2 regions of the Streptomyces sp. CRN 30 genome follow, and region 1 is predicted to be linked to the other one. Evidence: riboswitches for the same ligand, from Rfam matches in the RefSeq annotation. Region 1 holds a riboswitch; the other holds the start of a gene.

What was found. Region 1 has a riboswitch for cobalamin ahead of UW392_RS16550 (energy-coupling factor ABC transporter permease). Riboswitches for the same ligand answer to the same signal wherever they lie in the genome.
Region 2: it holds a riboswitch for cobalamin, as region 1 does, so the genes downstream of both, UW392_RS25430 (ABC transporter substrate-binding protein) here and UW392_RS16550 (energy-coupling factor ABC transporter permease) in region 1, are expected to answer to the same signal.

What each region holds. Positions count from the first base shown of each region.
Region 1 covers NZ_JAVRHI010000169.1:14,261-19,854, forward strand. The annotation lists gene UW392_RS16520 (hypothetical protein) at 1-161, shown strand, start outside; gene UW392_RS16525 (LLM class F420-dependent oxidoreductase) at 202-1,125, opposite strand; gene UW392_RS16530 (DUF6099 family protein) at 1,224-1,691, opposite strand; gene UW392_RS16535 (nucleotide pyrophosphohydrolase) at 1,850-2,206, opposite strand; gene UW392_RS16540 (cell division protein SepF) at 2,285-2,674, opposite strand; gene UW392_RS16545 (potassium channel family protein) at 2,856-3,410, shown strand; cobalamin riboswitch at 3,470-3,659, shown strand; gene UW392_RS16550 (energy-coupling factor ABC transporter permease) at 3,689-4,396, shown strand; gene UW392_RS16555 (energy-coupling factor ABC transporter substrate-binding protein) at 4,393-4,758, shown strand; gene cbiQ (cobalt ECF transporter T component CbiQ) at 4,759-5,514, shown strand; gene UW392_RS16565 (energy-coupling factor ABC transporter ATP-binding protein) at 5,516-5,594, shown strand, end outside.
Region 2 covers NZ_JAVRHI010000238.1:1,059-6,652, reverse strand. The annotation lists gene UW392_RS25450 (TIR domain-containing protein) at 1-916, shown strand, start outside; gene UW392_RS25445 (hypothetical protein) at 979-1,629, shown strand; gene UW392_RS25440 (CoA-binding protein) at 1,672-2,079, opposite strand; gene UW392_RS25435 (restriction endonuclease) at 2,374-3,021, shown strand; cobalamin riboswitch at 3,029-3,215, shown strand; gene UW392_RS25430 (ABC transporter substrate-binding protein) at 3,285-4,346, shown strand; gene UW392_RS25425 (FecCD family ABC transporter permease) at 4,424-5,467, shown strand; gene UW392_RS25420 (ABC transporter ATP-binding protein) at 5,464-5,594, shown strand, end outside.

The DNA of each region.
Region 1 (5,594 bases):
TCGTGACGTTGAGTCGACGCCACAACCTGTCCTACGTGGACCTCCACATCGCGGACAGCGCCGCGGATCGGCTGCGGGCATCGAGTTTTGACGACGAGGTGTCTCGGCATGTGCAGACGTATACCGATTGGCGGGACGGTGCCTGCGTGGAGGCACCATGACCCCGGGCTGCCGACGCGCCGCGGGGTCACGTGCCGGGCCCTAGGACAGCTGCGACTGCACCTGGGCGGAGATCAGCTCCAGGTGGTCCAGGTCGTGCAGGTCGAGGACCTGGAGGTAGATCCGCTCGGCGCCGACCTCGGCGAAGCGGCCGATGCGGTCGACGACCTCGGCCGGGGATCCGGCCAGTCCGTTGGCCTTCAGCTCGTCCACCTCGCGGCCGATGACGGCGGCGCGGCGGGCGACCTCGGCGTCGTCCTTGCCGACGCAGACGACGAGGGCGCCTGAGTAGGTCAGCTCGTCGGCGTCCCGGCCGGCCTCCTCGGCGGCGGCCCGGACCCGGCCGAACTGCCGTGCCGTGTCCTCGATCGAGGCGAAGGGGATGTTGAACTCGTCGGCGTACTTCGCCGCCAGCCGCGGGGTGCGGGTGGCGCCGTGGCCGCCGATCAGCACGGGGATCCTGGACTGCGCGGGCTTGGGCAGAGCCGGCGAGTCGGTGAGGTCGTAGTACGTGCCGTGGAAGTCGAAGGTCTTGCCCGGCTCGGTCGCCCACAGGCCGGTGACGACGGCGAGCTGCTCCTCCAGGCGGCCGAACTTCTCCTTGGGGAAGGGGATGCCGTACGCCTTGTGCTCTTCCTCGAACCAGCCCGCGCCGAGGCCGAGTTCGACGCGGCCGCCGGACATCTGGTCGACCTGGGCCACCTGGATGGCGAGGACGCCGGGCAGCCGGAAGGTACCGGCGGTCATCAGTGTGCCGAGCCGGATGCGCTTGGTCTCGCGGGCGAGGCCCGCCAGGGTGATCCAGGCGTCGGTGGGGCCGGGGAGGCCGTCCACGGAGCCCATCTTCAGGTAGTGGTCACTGCGGAAGAAGGCGTCGAAACCGAGGTCCTCGGTGGCCTTGGCGACGGTGAGCAAGGTGTCATAGGTGGCCCCCTGCTGGGGCTCGGTGAAGATGCGGAGATCCATGTCCCCATCCTGCACGCTCGGCCGCCGTACGCTTCTCACCCCTCCCCTGCGTGCCGGGGGCGCACGCGGGAGTGACCGGGTCCGAGACTCCCCACCCGTCACCCCGCCTCCCGCTCGGGCACCCCGTCCTCGTCCGCCAGTCTTCGCAGCATCTGGAGGACTCGGTCGCGGGACTCGTCCGCCGCGTCGATGGCCTCCATGCACTGCCAGTACGTGGACTCGTCGTCCGCCGCGCAGGCCGTGGCGACGAGGGCGATGCCGGTCTCCGCGAGCAGTGCCGCCAGGCGCAGCAGGCACTGGCGGGCGTCGCCCAGCTCGGTGAGCTGGGCGGCGCGCAGCTCACCGGGGGCCAGCTCCGGGGTGTCCAGCACGCCGCAGCCGCGGCCCGCCACCTCGGTGAGTCCCAGCGCCTCGCCGCGCAGGGACGGCGGCCCGAAGACCGCCAGTCTGCTCCCTATGGCCTGGGCCAGCGCCTGCGCCTGCCACACCTCCGCCAGCGTCTGCGGCACGTCGCCGCCGGCGGTCAGGGCACGCCTGCTCGTCAGGATGAGCCGCACCGCGTCCATGGGGCCGCCCCCGTCCGTCCCGACGCGTTCGCGACGCGTCCGCCCGACTCCATTGTCCACTACCCAGAGTGAGGGCGTGTGGGACGAAAAGCCAGAGGAAGGCGGAAATCTCTGGACAACAAATCGGTTGCGACCGGTGAAACAACTACTGTGAGTAATTACGGAGTTGAGCGTTCCGTCGACTCCCGGACGGCCGGGAACCGCGTCTCGTTGCGGTCGATCTTCGCGGCGAGCGCGGCCAGCGGGTCGACGCCCAGCACCTCGCAGAACTGCAGGAGGTACGCCAGTACATCGGCGACCTCGTCGCGGACGCGGTGCGCCGAGCCGGGGTCGTCCATCACGCGGGCCGACTGCTCGGGCGTCAGCCACTGGAAGATCTCCACCAGTTCGGACGCCTCGACGCTGAGCGCGGCGACGAGGTTCTTCGGCGTGTGGTACGGCTGCCAGTCGCGCGCCGCGGCGAACTCGGCCAGTCTGCGCTGGAGCGTCCGCACGTCCAGGGGATCATCGGTCACGGTTCCAGGAATACCACCGCCGCCGCGACCGCCCCCGGCCGCCCGCACGCTCCGGAGCCGACCGGCCCCGCCCGCCTCTCACATCCCGGGGACGCTCGCCCCCTCCATCAGTCCGGTCACCTCGGTCCCGGCCGGTGTGAGCAGGAACACATTCCGGTCCACCCGGTGCATCCCGCTCGCCAGCCCGAAGACGACGCCCGTACTGAAGTCCAGGACGCGCTTCGCGACCACCGTGTCCGCGCCCGTCAGGTCGAGCAGCACGGGGATGCCCGCCATCAGGGTCTCGGCGACCTCGCGGGCGTCCGCGAACACATTGACCCGCATCACCACGAACCGACGCCTGGCCTCGGTCTCCGCCTCCGGCAGCGCCCGGTGTCCCACCGAGGACGGCCAGGCGTCGCGTCCACGCAACGGAACGACCTGGGCGAGCCCCTCCCACTGTTCATCGGTGACGTCGTGGCTGTTCACCGGCTCCCCCCGCTCCGACTCGCCTTCAATGCCTGCACCAGCCAATTCTTACGCCAAGTCACCCGTTCGGCCCAACAGCGACACGATCCGCGACAGCGGCGGCGTCCGGCAGGAGGCACAACGGGTGCGTCCCGCGCCGGTCCGGCGTTGACTGGACGGGACCCACCGCGGAGGGGGAACCATGGCGGACGGACCGAAGAGCGGAGCCCCGAAGCGGCACGCGCCGTGGCCCGCGGCACGCACCTGGCTCTGGCGCACCGCCGCCACGGCGGCCGTGGTGGTGACCGCCTACTTCCGGCTCCCCTTCGACCGCCTCGGCACCCGCCACCCGGGCCTGGCCTGGCTGCTGTTCGCCCTCGTCCTCGCCGGTGTCGCCGTGCTGCTGCTGCGTCAGGTGCGGCACGTCCTCACCGGGCGCCCCGGCACCCGGCCGGGGCTCGCCATCACCCTCCTCATCATCCTGACCGCGCACACCTTCGCCGCCTGCTACTACATCCTGTCCCGGCAGCCGGGCGAGTTCTCCGGACTGCGCACCCGCGTGGACGCCCTGTACTTCACCGTGGTCACGTTCGCCACCGTCGGGTACGGCGACGTCACGCCCCGGGGGCAGGCGTCCCGGGTGGTGACCGTGGTGCAGATCCTGTACACGTTCGTCTTCCTGACGGCCGCCGCCACGGCTCTGGCCCAGCGGGCCCGCGACCTCGTGCTGAGGCGCCCGGACGACCCGGCCCCGTGACGGCCCGCCACCGCGGCGCCGGCGCCCCGGGCACGCTTGTCACCACCCCCGGCCGCGCACTACTGTCGCCACGCCTTGGTGAACGGGAAACCGGTGTGATGCCGGTGCGGCCCTCGCCACTGTGAATCGGGAAGTCCGGCTCCGGCCCCCTACGAGGGGGCAGCCACTGGGTCCTCGCGGCCCGGGAAGGCGGAGCACGGGCGGTGGTACCCGTCAGCCAGGAGACCGGCCAAGGCGCGTCGTCCATCCACGAGGTGCTGGAGAGGGTCTGCTGAGTCATGCACATAGCCGAGGGTTTCCTGCCTCCGGCGCACGCGATCGCCTGGGGTGTCGCGTCGGCGCCGTTCGTCGTCCACGGAGTACGTTCCCTCACCCGTGAGGTCCGCGAGCACCCGGAGAGCACCCTGCTCCTCGGTGCCGCCGGGGCCTTCACGTTCGTCCTGTCCGCCCTGAAACTCCCCTCCGTCACCGGCAGTTGCTCCCATCCCACCGGTACCGGGCTGGGCGCGATCCTGTTCCGGCCGCCGGTCATGGCGGTGCTCGGCACGATCACGCTGCTGTTCCAGGCGCTGCTGCTGGCCCACGGCGGCCTGACCACGCTCGGCGCCAACGTCTTCTCCATGGCGATCGTCGGCCCGTGGGCCGGGTACGCCGTCTACAGGCTGCTCCGGCGCTACGACGTGCCGCTGATGGTCACCGTCTTCTGCGGCGCGTTCGCCGCCGACCTGTCCACGTACTGCGTCACCAGCGTGCAGCTCGCGCTGGCTTTCCCCGACCCGGGCAGCGGGTTCTGGGGCGCGCTCGGCAAGTTCGGCTCGATCTTCGCGGTCACGCAGATCCCGCTCGCGGTGAGCGAGGGCCTGCTCACGGTGGTGGTGATGCGGCTGCTGGTGCAGTCGAGCAAGGGCGAGCTGACCCGGCTGGGCGTGCTTCCGGCGAAGCCGGGGACCGGGGAGAGCGCGACGCGGGAGGCGGTGGCCAAGTGAAGCGGAACACGAGGATCAATCTCCTGCTGCTGCTCGCGGTGGCCGTGCTGGCGGTGATCCCGCTGGTGTTCGGTCTCGGCGACCACAAGGAGGAGCCGTTCACCGGGGCCGACGCGGAGGCGGAGACAGCGATCACGGAACTGGAACCGGAGTACGAGCCCTGGTTCTCGCCGCTGTACGAACCGCCCTCCGGGGAGATCGAGTCGGCGCTGTTCGCGGCGCAGGCCGCGCTCGGCGCGGGCGTCCTCGCCTACTACTTCGGGCTCCGCAGAGGCCGGCGGCAGGGCGCGGAACAGGCCCTGGCCGACCGGCGGGACGCCTCCGTGGGCAACGGGGGCAACGTGGGCGACGTGGGCGACTGAGTGCTGCCGATCGACGCGGCGGCGCACAGCAGTCGCTGGCGCCGCCGCCACCCCGTGGACAAGGCCGTGCTCGGACTCGGCCTGACCGTGCTCGCGATCTCGCTGCCCGCCTGGCCGGGAGCGGCCCTGGTGCTGGTCACCGCCGTGACCGTGCTGCTCGGCCCGGCGGGGGTGCCCGCGCGGCGGCTGTGGCGGGCCTGGCGGGTGCCGCTCGGCTTCTGCGTGACGGGTGCGCTGCCGCTGCTGGTGCGGGTCGGGGGCCCGGACGGTTTCGTCTCGGCCGCCCCCGGCGGCCCGGCGCACGCCGCCGGACTGCTGCTGCGTACGTCGGCGGCGTCGCTCGGCGTGCTGCTGTTCGCGTTCACCACCCCGATGTCCGATCTGCTGCCGCGTCTGGTGCGGGCCGGGGTGCCGGCCCCCGTCGTGGACGTCGCCCTGGTGACGTACCGCATGAGCTTCCTGCTCCTGGACTCCGTACGGCGGATCAGGGACGCGCAGGCCGCGCGGCTCGGGCACACCACGCGGGCCGCCGCCTGGCGCTCCCTCGGCGGGCTCGGCGCGACGGCGTTCACGCGGGCCTTCGGCCGGGCGGCCCGGCTCCAGAGCGGACTCGCCGGGCGCGGCTACGACGGCTCCCTGCGCGTCCTGGTCCCCGAGGCCCGCGTCTCGGGCCGGTTCACGGCGGCGAGCCTGACGCTGCTCGGCGCGGTGGCCGCCCTCACCTTCGTACTGGATTCGTACGGGAAGGGCCGCTGACATGAGCGGAGACGCCCCGCCACTGGTCGCCCTGCGGGGCGTGTCCTTCGCCTACGAGGAGGGGCCCGTCGTCCTGGACG
Region 2 (5,594 bases), on a different contig from region 1:
GGACATCAGCCACCGGACACGGCCGCGGGCCGTCAGCACACTCGCGACCTTCAACCAGGGCGGCTCGGCCGCGTCCTTCAGCCCGGACGGCCGTACCCTGGCCGCCGGGAGCCCCGTGGCCACTTGGGACGTGACCGATCGGACGCGCCCGCGCTATCTGACACCACAGGTGGGTCTGAGGTACGGCACCGACACCATGACGTACGCGCCCACCGACTCCCTCCTTGCCGTGGGCGGCCGGCAGGGCGCGCTCGAACTCTGGGACGTCGGTCGCCGGACACATCCGGTCAGGGCCGCGACGCTGGACAGGACGGTGTCGCTGTCCCAGGGGGTCGCCTTCCGGAGCGACGGGAGGGTGCTGGCCACGGTGAACGAAACCGGTGCCGCGCAGCTCTGGAGCATCGGTCCGAAGGGGAGGCGTGAAGCTGCGGGAACGGCCGAGCCCGCGCGAGGGCACGTCGCGGCCCTGGCATTCAGCTCGGACGGCCGAACACTGATCACGGGCGACTCCGCCGGCGCGGTGATCACCTGGGACGTGCGGAACGTGACACGCCCCGAACGGCTCGCCTCGGCCGGACGGCACACGGGCCGTGTCGACGGGCTGGCAGCCGTGCCGGACGGCGGCGTGGCGGCGAGCGCCGGTACCGACGGCCGCGTACGCGTCTGGTCCCTGGCGGATCCCGCGCACCCCTACGAACTGGCTTCTCTCGACGCGGGTGGGGAGTACGACGTCGCCGGACTGGCGTTCAGCCCGGACGGACACACCCTGGCGGCTGCGACGGCACAGGAGGTCCAGCTGTGGGACGTCGGAATCATGGACATCCTGCAGCGGCTGTGTGCCGAATCACCCGCGGTGACACCGGCTCAGTGGCGGGAGTACCTGCCGGGGGAACCCTACGAGCCCCCGTGCGCCTGAACCGGGTGAGCAAGGGAGGGACGATGGACGCGCGAAGGACGTCGAGCGGGTGCGGTGCTGCCTTGCTGGGGCTGACCCTCCTCCTGTCGGCCTGCGGTACGCCCGATGTGGGCCCCCGGATCACGCGTACGCCGACCTCCGCCCCCGGCACCGGCGGTCCGCCGACCGCGACCGGCCCCACCTCCGCCACGCCCGGTGCCGTCGACCTGGGACCGGCCCCCGAGGATCTGCGCGAGGTGAACTGGCGGGACGTCCGGGTCCCCGGCACCTTCTGTGACATTCCCGGCCTGATCACTTTCCACGACGGCCGGGCGACGGCGACCTCCCGCACCTGGGGCCGGGTCGACCTCTCCCGCGAACCGGAACCGACCTACGGGGACATCGGCGGGGACCGCCGTCCCGAGGCCGCCCTCGGCGTGGAGTGCAACAACGGCGGAGGTACCGCCGCGGGGCAACTGGCGTTCGGCTCGGTGATCTACGCCAGTGACAAGGGCAGGCTCACAGTCCTGCGATCGATCACGCCGCAACAGCAACCGCCCGGGCAGCCCCCGACACTCCTCGCCGAGCTGCGGATGGAACGCGGCCGGATAGAAGTCGAGGAACGGTGGTACCGGCCCCGGGACGCCACATGTTGCCCCACAGGCACCGCGGTCACGGTGTGGGTCCTCGACGACGGTCGTCTGACCCCCCGGCCACCCCGCATCACCTCCTGATGAGACGCGCCGACGCCGGACCCATGACCGGCCGGGGCACCCTCAGCCCAGCCGAGGGATCTCGATCGCCGGGCAGCGGTCCATCACCATCTCCAGGCCGGCCGCGCGCGTGCGGTCGTACGCCTGCTCGTCGACGACACCGAGCTGGAACCACACCGCCTTCGCGCCCTTGGCCACGGCCTCGTCGGCGACCGGGCCGGCCAGGTCGCTGTTGACGAAGACGTCCACGACGTCGACGTCGAAGGGGATGGCCTCGAGGGACGGGTACCCCTGTTCCCCGTGGACCGTCTCGGCCTTGGGGTGCACGGGGACGACGCGCTTGCCGTAGCGCTGCAGGACGGCCGCGACCCCGTACGCGGCGCGCTGCCGGTTGGCGGAGAGGCCGACGACGGCCCAGGTGTCACCGCTCTCGGTGAGGATCTTGCGGACGGTCTCTGCGTCGCCGTACATGCTGCGCCTCCGTCGGGTCCGGCCGTCGATCGGCCACTTGGTCCGTCAGAACGCGCGGCCGGCGCGGGCGATTCCCGCCGGCGGGGGCCGTTTCGGCCGCCCATCGGGCACTGGCCGGTTCGTGGCCCTACCGGTGGGCGTCGGCACGGGCGAGACTGCTCCCCTGGTACGCGGGGGAGGGCAGGAGCGGTGGCGCGAAGACGACGTCCGTCCGCTGCGCGCGGGCGCCGCGCCCGGCGGCGCCGGCTCACGACGGCCGCGGGCGCCGCGACCGGTGGCGTCGTCCTGACGGCCGTGTCCTGGCAGACGGTCTGGCCGTACCTCGTCGGCGGGCTGGTCCTCGGGGGAGCCGCCCTCGGCGGGTGGTGGCTGTGGCGTACGGACCGGCTGGTCAGGGGGCGTGACCGGCGGTGGCGCGAGGAGGACGCCGTCCGGGCCGGCCGCCGGACCCTCGCCGAGGTGGACAGGATGTCGGGCGGGGAGTTCGAGGACTTCGTCGCGGGCCTGTGCCGGCGGGACGGGTGCACCGAGGTGCGGCGGGTGGGCGGCTCGCACGACGACGGGGCGGATGTGCGGGGGCGGCTGCCGGACGGCCGGAGCATGGTGGTCCAGTGCAAGCGCCACGCACCGGGGAACGCGATCCCGAGCCGTGAGGTCCGCGACCTCATCGGGGCCCGGGTCCACTTCGGAGCCGATGTCGCGGTCTTCGTCACGACCGCGTACTTCACCGGGCCCGCCGAGCGGACCGCGGTGCGAAACGGCGTCGTAGCGATCCACCGCGACTTCCTCGGACTGTGGCACAACGGTGCCTCGCTCCTGTCGTTCGGCGAGGTCAACGGGGCGGGGCAGGGGGACCGCGCGCATCGTGCGCGGTGGCGGGCGACCTATGGCGGCCGGAAGCGGCCGCGGGGCGGTAATCGGGGCACCCGGCGGCCGTCGTGACCCACCGTGATAGCTTTCCCGAGCCAGTCGAACCCACGTGCGTGGGTCAGGGAATCCGGTGCGAATCCGGAACTGACGCGCAGCGGTGAGGGGGACGGGCGGGGCATCGGCCACTGGACCCGAACCGGGTCCGGGAAGGCGCCGCGTCCGGACGATCCCGAGTCCGAAGACCTGCTGGCGGCCTCCGCGGTCGTACGACGGCGGGGGAGCACCGTACGACCGGGCTCCGCGTTCGAGCCCTCGACGATCAAGGATCTGCTCCCGTGCCGTTCGCACGTCCCGTACGCCCAGTACGTCCTGTACGCCCGCTACGCCCTGTACGTTCCGCCGTCCTGCTCGCCCTCGGGGCGCTCGTCCTGAGCGCCTGCGGGTCGGGAGGGGCCGCCGACCGGGCCGGCACCGCCGCCGCGGTCTCCCTCACCAACTGCGGGCACACCGTCCGCGTCGACGCGACCCCCGAGCGGGCCGTCTCCCTCAACCAGGGCACCACTGAGATCATGCTCTCCCTCGGGCTCGCCGACCGCATGGTGGGCACGGCGACCTGGACCGACCCGGTGCTGGAGGGGCTGGAGGCCGAGAACGCGAAGGTGGCGCGGCTCGCCGACAACTCCCCCTCGTTCGAACGCGTCCTCGACGAGGACCCCGACTTCGTCGCCGCCTCCTTCGTCTCCACGCTCGGCAAGGGCGGGGTGGCCACCCGCGAGCAGTTCGAGAAGCTCGGAGTGCCCACCTACGTCGCCCCGTCCGACTGCTCCGGCAAGGAGAACCACGGGAACGGCGACGGCGAGCGGGAGGCGGCGCTCAGCATGGACGCCGTGTACGGCGAGGTGCGCGACCTCGCGAAGGTGTTCGGGGAGGAGCAGCGTGGCGAGGAGCTCGTCGCCTCCCTCGAGGAGCGCATGGAGCGGGCCACGCAGGGGGTCGACGCCTCCGACGTCACCCTCATGTACTGGTTCGCGAACTCCGAGTCGCCCTACATGGCGGGCTGCTGCGGTGCGCCCGGCATCATGACCCGCGCCCTCGGCGCCGAGAACCTCTTCGACGACACCCACGAGGAATGGCCCCAGATCAACTGGGAGACCGTCGCCGACCGCGACCCCGACGTGCTCGTCATCGGCGACCTCACCCGGAAGTCGCAGACCGCCGAGACCGCCGAGAAGAAGATCGAGTTCCTTGAGTCCAACGCGGTCACGAAGAACATGACGGCTGTGAAGAAGAAGCGGTACGTGCTGCTCAGCGGGCAGGCCCTGAACCCGACCATCCGTACCGTCGAGGGCGTGGAGCGGATCGCCACCGCGCTGCGCGGGTACGGGCTGGCCGGGTGACCGTGCCCACCACCGTCGGCAGCGCGTCCGGCCCGTCCAGCCGGTGCGGCCCGTCCGATGCGCCCGCCCCGCCGGAGGTGACCGAGGCTCCTCCGGCGCGCGGCGCCCGCGCCCTGCGCCGTGTCCTGCTCGTGCTGGCCGGCGTCGCCCTGCTGTGCGGTTCGGTGGCCGTCGCGATCACCATCGGGCCGGCCGACATCCGCGTGGGTGACGTGTGGTCCGTCGTCGCGGACCGTCTCGGATGGGGCACCGCGGACGTGAGTCCCATCCGCAACGGCATCGTGTGGGAGCTGCGGTTGCCGCGCACCCTGCTGGCCGCCGTCTGCGGGGCCGGGCTCACCGTCTGCGGGGCGGTGATGCAGTCGCTGCTGCGCAATCCGCTCGCCGACCCGTTCGTGCTGGGCGTCTCCTCCGGCGCGTCCACGGGCGCCGTCGTCGTGGTCGTGCTGGGCATCGGCGGCGGGGCCCTCTCGCTGTCGGCGGGCGCCTTCCTCGGCGCGCTGCTGTCGTTCTCGCTCGTCCTGCTGCTCAGCCACACCCTCGGCGGCAGCACCGACCGCGTGGTGCTGTCGGGTGTGGCCGCGATGCAGCTGTTCTCCGCGCTGACCTCCTTCGTCGTCATGACCTCGGGCGACGCCGAGACCACGCGCGGGGTGCTGTTCTGGCTGCTCGGCTCGCTCGGCGGGGCGGGCTGGACGGACGTGTGGATCTGCCTGGCCGTGCTCGCGGTCGCGCTGGTGGTCTGCCTCGGTCACGCCCGTACGCTCGACGCCTTCGCCTTCGGGCAGGAGGCGGCCGCCGCGCTGGGCGTGTCCGTCGCCCGCACCCGGCTGGTCCTGCTGTGCGTGACGGCTCTGCTGACGGCCGTGCTGGTGGCCTCCGCCGGTGCCATCGGCTTCGTCGGCCTGGTGCTGCCGCACGCCGCCCGCGCGCTGGTCGGCCCGGGCCACGCCCGGCTGCTGCCGGTCTCCGCACTGGCCGGGGCGGTGTTCCTGGTGTGGGTGGACACACTGGCCCGGACGGTGCTCGATCCGCAGGAGGTGCCGGTGGGGGTGGTGACCTCGCTGATCGGGGTGCCGGCGTTCGTGCTGGTGCTGTACCGGACGAGGAGGGTGGGATGACCTCGGACGCACGGACGGCCCCGGGGGTGGCCGCGCCCACGGGCGCCGGCGGTCCGGCCGGCGGGCTGCACGCCGAGCGCGTCTCCCGCTCCGCCGACGGCCGCCTCGTCCTGGACGGCGTCAGTCT